Regions from separate parts of the Rhizobium sp. P1_B8 genome, predicted to be linked through region 2. Evidence: riboswitches for the same ligand, from Rfam matches in the RefSeq annotation. Region 2 holds a riboswitch; the other holds the start of a gene.

Region 1 (3,961 bases), on a different contig from region 2:
GGGAATCGGATGAATGTCACACCAGGCATAAATCGATGATGCGGTGCACAATGGCACTGATGTCAATGCAGGCGTGTGGGCGGAAGTCCGACAAATGCCTGTTTTATAACGTGAATTCCGATATTTCCGACGCCGCGATCAAGGCGTCGATGAGGACGTCCGTCGCGTTGCCGGTTCGGCCATAGGCGTTTTTCTCGTCCTGCGCGGGAAACGGGTGGCTGCATCGCCTGATGTTTGAGCATCTCAGGTCTCGTAACAACCCAGGAGAGACCGATATGACACTTCTCAACGACAAGATCGCAATCATTACCGGCGCAAGTTCCGGCATCGGCCGCGCAGCGGCGAAACTCTTTGCACGGCAAGGCGCCAAGCTCGTAGTCACCGGCCGGCGGCAGGATGCGCTCGATGCCGTCATCGCGGAAATCGAGGCGGAGGGTGGTCAGGCCGTCGCCATATTAGGCGATGTCAAGGACGAGGCGCTGCAGGCAAGGCTCGTCGAGACGGCAGTTTCGCGTTTCGGCCGGCTCGACATCGCCTTCAATAATGCCGGCATCCTCGGTGAGATGGGGCCGGTCGCCGGGCTGTCGCTGGAGGGCTGGCGCGAGACGATCGAGACCAATCTCACCGCCGCCTTCCTCGGCGCCAAGCACCAGTCGGCGGCGATGGGAAAAGGCGGCGGATCGCTGATCTTCACCTCGACTTTCGTCGGCCACACCGTCGGCATGCCTGGCATGGCCGCCTATGCGGCGAGCAAGGCGGGGCTGATCGGCTTCGTGCAGGTGCTCGCCGCCGAATTCGGAACGCAGAAGATCCGTGTCAACGCACTGCTTCCCGGAGGCACCGACACGCCCGCCAGCATCACCAACGCGCCCGATGCCACGCCGGAGGTGCTCGCTTTCGTGGAGGGATTGCATGCGCTGAAACGCATGGCGCAACCCGAAGAGATCGCCAATGCGGCGCTTTTCCTCGCCTCCGACATGTCGAGCTTCGTGACCGGCACGGCGATGCTGGCGGATGGTGGGGTTTCGATCAGCCGGACATAGGACCAGCAAGGGAAGGTGCCGTCAGTGTCATCACTGCGGCACGTTCTTTGTTGCGGCGGGCTATGCCGCCGCAACTAAGGCATCGATCAGGCGACTTCGCGTATGTCTCTTTCCGCCAGGCGGTCGAGGTAGGCGACCAGGTCCTCGATGGTGACGAGGGGGAGGTTGTGGCGTTCGGCGAAGAGCGTGAGTTCGGGCAGACGGGACATGGTTCCGTCGTCGTTGGCGACTTCGCAGATGACGCCGGCGGGGACCCTTCCGGCGAGGCGGGCGAGATCGACGGCGGCTTCGGTATGGCCGGGGCGGCCGAGCACGCCGCGGGGGTTGGCGCGGAGCGGAAAGATGTGGCCGGGGCGGGCGAATTCATCTGGCTTTGCGCGATCGTCGACGAGGGCGCGGACGGTGGCGGCGCGGTCGGCAGCCGAGATGCCCGTCGTCGTGCCCTTGAGATAATCGACGGAGACCGTAAAGGCGGTTTTGTGCGATTCCGTGTTGTTGGGCACCATCAGCGGAATATCGAGCGCATCGAGGCGCTCGCCTTCCATGGCAATGCAGACGAGGCCGCGGGCGTGGGTCATCATGAAGGCGATTGCCTCAGGAGTGACGGCGTCGGCCGCGACCACGATATCGCCTTCGTTTTCCCGGTTCTGGTCGTCGACGACGACGACCATCTGGCCGCTGGCAATGGCTGATATGGCATCTTCAATTCTTGCGATAGTCATGCTGTCTGGCCTTTCAAGGGTTATGTCAGCGGGCTGACATGGTCTGCTCGGCTCAAACCGTGAGCGAGCCTTCTGCCCTTGGGCGAACAAACGTCAGCCGACTCCGGGATGGAGTGCGACTGCCCGTGTTGTCCTCTTCCATCCGGACTATACCGTCGGCTCCGGCATCCCACCGGATCTGCTGACCTTCCAGCAATTCAAAGTGCTACAGCGTCGTTTGCGCGTCTGAAAGACGCGCGGCGCTGTGGTGCCGGAAGCGCTCGCGGGCTCCAGGATTGCTCCTGATACCGCCGGTGGGGAATTGCACCCCGCCCTGAGAACATTTCAAAGATAGGATCAAAGACAGGCGGATGGCAAGGTCAGTCGACCGGGCAAAAATGCAAAGCTGCCCTGACGCCGATGGACACACTGTTCACACGGAGGCGACGACCGGCTCGCCTTCCGTGCTTCGTTGGTGGTTTGATCCTTCCATGCATGTCGTTGTCCCAAAACCGCTGCGCACTTTTGGGCGACCTGCATCAGGACATGATCAGGCCGCCGTCGACATTGATCGTCTGGCCGGTGATATAGGCGGCGTCATCGCTGGCGAGGAAGGTGACCAGGCCGGCGACGTCTTCGCCGGAGCCGGCCCGTTTCATCGGGATGCCCTCGACCCATTCCTTCATCAGCTCGCCGGGGGCGTAGTTGCCGAGCAGCTTGCCCCAGGCCTGGTCGTTATAGGCCCACATGTCGGTCTCGATGATGCCGGGGCAGAAGGCGTTGACGGTGATCTTCTCGGTCGCGACTTCCTTGGCCAGGCTCTGGGTGATGCCGACGACGCCCATTTTCGAGGCGGCGTAATGCGGGGTGTAGATGAAGCCATCGCGGGCCTGGCCGGAAGCGGTGTTGATAATGCGGCCGCCGCGCTTGTGCTTGCGCATTCTTGATATCGCCTCCTGAGCGCAGAGGAAAACGCCTTTGGTGTTGACGGCCATCACCTTGTCCCACTCGTTTTCGGTCAGGTCCTCGACCCGGGCGATGGTAATGACGCCGGCATTCTGGATCGAGACGTCGACCGAGCCGAATTCCTTCTCGGCGGCATCGTAGAGGGCCTTGACGCTTGCCTTGTCGGTAACGTCGCCGATGAAGGAGATCGCCTTGCCGCCTTCGGCCCGGATCTGTTCGGCAACGCCGTGGACCAGCTCCTCGTTGGCCGAAACGACGAGATTGGCGCCTTCGCGCGCAAAGCGTCTGGCGATGGCAGCGCCGATGCCGCGGCTGCCTCCCGTGATCACGACCGTCTTATCTTCGAAGCGTTTCATGCTCTTTCCTTCCCGGTAAACAGCAAATCTGGGCGTGACCTGCCCTGCGATGATTATTGGAGCTCGGCGAATTCAGGCAGTCTTGGGCGCCGTCCGTTCGACAGCCCGTTCGATCGGCGTGAAGGGCGGGCAGACGACGATATCGCACGCCGTCTTGCCCGTTATTCCCTTCAGCGCCTCGATCTCAGCTAGGGAGGAAGCGAGACCGTTCATTATCCAGTTGCCGGCAATGAGCTTTCGCCTCGCCATCACCAGCAGCAGAAACCGCCGTCGACGAGAAGATCGACGCCGGTCACGAAGCTTGCCGCATTCGACAGCAAGAACACTGCCGGGCCTACCATCTCGTCCACCGCTGCCATTCGCTGCATTGGCGTTTGCTCTTCGAAGAGCTTGGTCTGATGGACCATCTCGGGACGGGTGTTCATGGGCGTTGCCGTGTATCCGGGGGAGATGGTGTTGACGCGAATGCCGCGGTCGACCCATTCCATCGCCATAGACTTCGACATATGGATCACGCCCGCCTTCGAGGCGTTATAGTGCGCTTGGCTCAGCCCCCGGTTTACGATCACACCCGACATGGAAGCGATGTTGACGATGGAGCCGCGTCCATTCTTCAGCATGGCGCGAGCCTCTGCCTGGCAGGAAAGAAAGACGCCTTTCAGGTTGATATCCATCAACGTCTGATATTGGTCCTCCTCCATCTCTTCCGCTGCGTTCGCGTTAGCGATGCCCGCCGCGTTGACTGCAAGTGTCAATGCGCCGAGATCTGCCTCGGTCCGTGCTATTGCCTCTCCAAGGGAAGACTTGCTCGTGACATCAGCCGCGATCTGGATCGAACGGCGGCCAGCGGCGCGAATATGTTCAGCCGTCCTGGCCAGCCCGTCGTCGGTTCGAC
Region 2 (3,961 bases):
TCGCCTCCCGCGCCGCCAAGGCCGCGAGCGGCGCTCCAGCAAAACGCGCGACCTCGCGCAGCAGGCCAGCCTCAGCCGGGCCGAATGCACCGGCCCCTGCCCCATTGGCGATACCCGCCCAGCCGAGCACCGGTCTGTCAGATATCTGATTGTCCTGTGCAGGCCCGATCCTGTCCTCCCATACCGGTCCCAGCCCGGCCAGCCACTCGCGCCCGGCCTCACTCTGCGGAGCCGCGGCGAAGGCCAACGCCTCGATGACAGCACCGGTCTCGGCCCGCCACAGCCAGGTGCGCCGCGCGATGATCGGATGCGGCACCGAAAGCGTCAGCGCGCCACCGGAAAGCGGCAGGCCATCGGCCAGCAGCCGGCGCCCGAGTTCGGCCAGAAACCGTTCGGGACCAGGCGAGGCGCCGGCCTCGTCAATCAGCCAGGCAAGGGGGGACGGCAGATCCATGGCTTAACATCGCACGCTCACCGGGGCGGCCGCAAGGACATCCCCGGAGTGACCGCTTGCGGTCATCCCCGGATTCGAAAAAGGACGTCCGCTCCCCTGTCGAAAACCATTCGCCACGGTGGAAAACAAAAAATAAACACTTTAAACTTGCGCGAGTTTGATTCCATTATAGGGCCGTTCGTCATCGTGTGATTGAGGGGTACGATGGGCACGATATTCTGGCCGAAAGATCCGCTGGATGGGAATGACATGACGCTGCTGACGTCGATCCTTTGGCGATGGTGCGAAAGGTATCAGGTCGAGCTGACGGCGGAGGAGAGCAGCCGCAAGGCGAAAGAACTCGTCGAATGGTTCGAATTCGGCGTCAAGGATCCCATCGAGCTCGAGGAATTGATCGACGACAAGCACTGGCTCGTCGGCAGGATCTGACCCTCTCGGGCAAATCGGGAGAACGCTGGCTGTCAGCGTGGGCGAAGCTGTTTCATTAGAAAAGGCCGGGCGAAAATCGCTCCGGCCTTCATCCATTACATCTAAGCGAGACCTTTAGTCGTCATCCCGCCAACGCCGGTCGCGATCCCAGCGCCTCTCATGGCGCCAGCGCGGGCCATCATCCCAATCCCGGTGACGCCGCTCCCAGCCCCAGCGGGGCGGACCACCGTAGAAAGCTACCGGCGGCGGGCGTCTCCAGTTTCGCCGGCATTCGCCCCAGCGCGTCAGATGCCAGCCGCGACCGCAGGCGTAGTCGACCTTTGTGACATTGCTCTGGACATTGATTGTCCCCATCGGCGTCGCCTCAGCTGTGCCGATCGAGAGGCCGCCAACGAGCAAGGCGGCCGCGATAGAAAGCGCTTTCATCGAGAACTCCATTTTCAATCCAGCCGTCCCCACTTTATGGCCACTAAATTGAACTGGAGATGAACTGCGTGTTCATGTTTGGCGCTAGAGCATGATGCCGAAAAGCGTGAGCGGTTTTCGGACGACCTTATGCCCTAACTCTTTAATTTAGAACAGAATTCAGACTTTTGGCAGATCCCGCCTATAATCATCCTGTTCTGGCAGCGGGCGATGTTGAAGGCGGAAAAGCCGGGCTACGTCCTGCCGTAAAAAGGGTCAGGACCTGGATCACGCCCGGCGGCGACTTCGGTCAGCCGCCCGAGGTAATGGGCCCAGCCTTCCGCATGGCCGGCGCATTGATCGGCGCTGGGCAGGCCGCTATGGGTGAGCCGCAACAGCGTTCCGCCCCCCTGCTCGATCAGGTCGATCTCGACCAGGCTCGACCCCGGCGGCACCACCTCGCTGCCGTCCCAGCCGAAGCTGTAGGCAAGGCGATGAACCGGCACCACCTCACGAAACGAGCCGCGCGCAAAGCGGGCGCCGGTGACGTTGACGAGATAGAGTCCGCCGGGCTGCGGCTCGACCTGCGCTTCCGTTCCCATCCAGCGCAGGATCTTCTCCGGATCGGTCATCAGCGCAAACACCGCGGCCGGCGGCGCCGCGATATGCGCCTCGCGGTGAACGACGAAAGATTCTGGCATCACTCTCTCCCATGGTTGTCACGGCCCCGCCCAGGCGGAGACAGCGCGTCCTGTCTTGTCGTGGTATTTCTGACCTAGATGTCCTCACAGAGAGCATGTAGGCGCAAGCCCCTCCTCCGCAAGAGGGATTGCCCGTCGCCATCGGCGAACGAGCGAAAGCGCCGCTTGGAGAGCCCTGATCCAGCTCCGGTCGCGAAAGCATTCGACCTATTGCCAGCCCGCCGCCTTCCCACTATTGTTCGCGCCGTTCTCAGGGCGGGGTGAAAGTCCCTACCGGCGGTATGCAATTTTGATTGCGAGCCCGCGAGCGCCTTCTCAGGAAGGGTCAGCAGATCAGGTGAGATGCCTGAGCCGACGGTCATAGTCCGGATGAAAGAGAACGTGCGTTCCTGCCGCCCTTGCGGCTGTCGGGAACGTTCGTGATCGCCTTGGGTGATGTGTCTGTTCGCCAAAGGAGATTACCGTGACACCCACCCGCTACGCCTTCGTCAAAGCCAGCTGGCACGCCGACATCGTCGACCGCGCACTTGATGGCTTCTACCAACTCGTTCCGCCCGAGCAGGTCGACGTGTTCGATGTTCCCGGCGCATTCGAGATGCCGCTGCTTTCCCGCGATCTTGCGGCAACCGGGCGTTACGGCGCCGTCATTGCCGCCGCCTTCGTCGTCGACGGCGGAATCTACCGCCACGAATTCGTCGCCCAGGCCGTCGTCGATGGGCTGATGCGCGCCGGCATGGATACGGGCGTGCCGGTGCTGTCGGTGTCACTGACGCCGCACCAGTATCAGGAAACCGAACATCACAAGCAGATCTACCGCGCGCACTTCGTCGAGAAAGGCCGTGAAGCGGCAAAGGCAGCTCTGACGATCGGCAAAACCCGCGCCGCTCTTGCCGCGTAGTCAGCGGTTCGACGAGCAGAAGACGGCGGGAACAGTCCCGCCGCTTCGATACAAATCCGCTACACGGCCAAATCAGACAGAATAATTGATTCGACGGCCTCACCGCGCTGTGGTCCACTGGCCACTGACATGTATCGCCATTCTTAACGCATCCAAAACCCCAAGGAGCTGAAGATGAGCAATGCAATGCGCAGTGAAACCCCCATTGAGACCCCGAGAACACAGCCCGTCGACACCAAGCTCGAGGTGGTCGTCATCCCTGTTTCCGACGTCGATCGTGCCAAACGTTTCTACGACGGCCTGGGCTGGCGGCTCGACGCCGACTTCGCCAATGATGCCGATTTCCGTGTAATTCAGTTTACCCCGCCCGGCTCCGGCTGCGCGATCATCTTCGGCAAGAACGTCACCGCCGCGGCCCCCGGTTCCGCCCAGGGGCTTTACCTGATCGTCTCCGACATCGAGGCCGCCCGCCGCGATCTCATCGCCCGCGGCATCGAGGTGAGCGAAGTGTTCCATGACGCTGCCGGCGTCTATGCCGGAAAGGACGAACCCTATCTGTTCGGCCGCCTGCGGATCGCCGGCCGCGATCCCGATCACCGCAGCTATCGCTCCTTCGCCTCATTCAAGGATCCCGACGGCAACGGCTGGCTGTTCCAGGAAGTCACCACGCGGCTACCGGGGCGCATCGACGCCGACGAGACGAAATTCACGACGTCGACCGAGCTTGCGTCAGCACTCCGCCGTGCGGCAACTGCCCATGGTGAACACGAGAAGCGAAACGGCGGCAAGCACGACGAAGGCTGGCCGGACTGGTACGCGGAATACATGGTCAGCGAACAGGCCGGCAAGCAGCTGCCCTTATAGGCAAAAGCGGCAACATCCTCTGAGAAGCAAGGGCATTTCGGTATGGCGCGCGCCATACCGAAATGTTTTATCGTGTCTATGCCTCACCAAATTCACCGATCTCCTTGCCGACGTCAGGTCGAGGATCGCGATCCGCCAGAAGCTGTCATTGAGATGCGGAAGAGATCTGCGACGTTATCCAATCTGAAAATGCGAGCATGGCTGCCGTTG

Evidence for each region. Region 2 has a riboswitch for FMN ahead of AC1D2N_RS03620 (6,7-dimethyl-8-ribityllumazine synthase). Riboswitches for the same ligand answer to the same signal wherever they lie in the genome.
Region 1: linked by a shared signal. The riboswitch ahead of ribB (3,4-dihydroxy-2-butanone-4-phosphate synthase) and the one ahead of AC1D2N_RS03620 (6,7-dimethyl-8-ribityllumazine synthase) in region 2 are both predicted to bind FMN.

Annotation. Positions count from the first base shown of each region.
Region 1 is NZ_JBFTZZ010000036.1:12,820-16,780, reverse strand. Features, by position in the region: gene AC1D2N_RS30680 (SDR family oxidoreductase) at 276-1,043, shown strand; gene ribB (3,4-dihydroxy-2-butanone-4-phosphate synthase) at 1,130-1,765, opposite strand; FMN riboswitch at 1,892-2,090, opposite strand; gene AC1D2N_RS30670 (glucose 1-dehydrogenase) at 2,284-3,066, opposite strand; gene AC1D2N_RS30665 (hypothetical protein) at 3,139-3,279, opposite strand; gene AC1D2N_RS30660 (SDR family oxidoreductase) at 3,315-3,961, opposite strand, start outside.
Region 2 is NZ_JBFTZZ010000001.1:758,517-762,477, reverse strand. Features, by position in the region: gene AC1D2N_RS03640 (adenylate/guanylate cyclase domain-containing protein) at 1-454, opposite strand, end outside; gene AC1D2N_RS03635 (hypothetical protein) at 659-883, shown strand; gene AC1D2N_RS03630 (GCG_CRPN prefix-to-repeats domain-containing protein) at 998-1,309, opposite strand; gene AC1D2N_RS03625 (SRPBCC family protein) at 1,543-1,989, opposite strand; FMN riboswitch at 2,232-2,374, shown strand; gene AC1D2N_RS03620 (6,7-dimethyl-8-ribityllumazine synthase) at 2,453-2,887, shown strand; gene AC1D2N_RS03615 (VOC family protein) at 3,062-3,751, shown strand; gene AC1D2N_RS03610 (LysR family transcriptional regulator) at 3,897-3,961, opposite strand, start outside.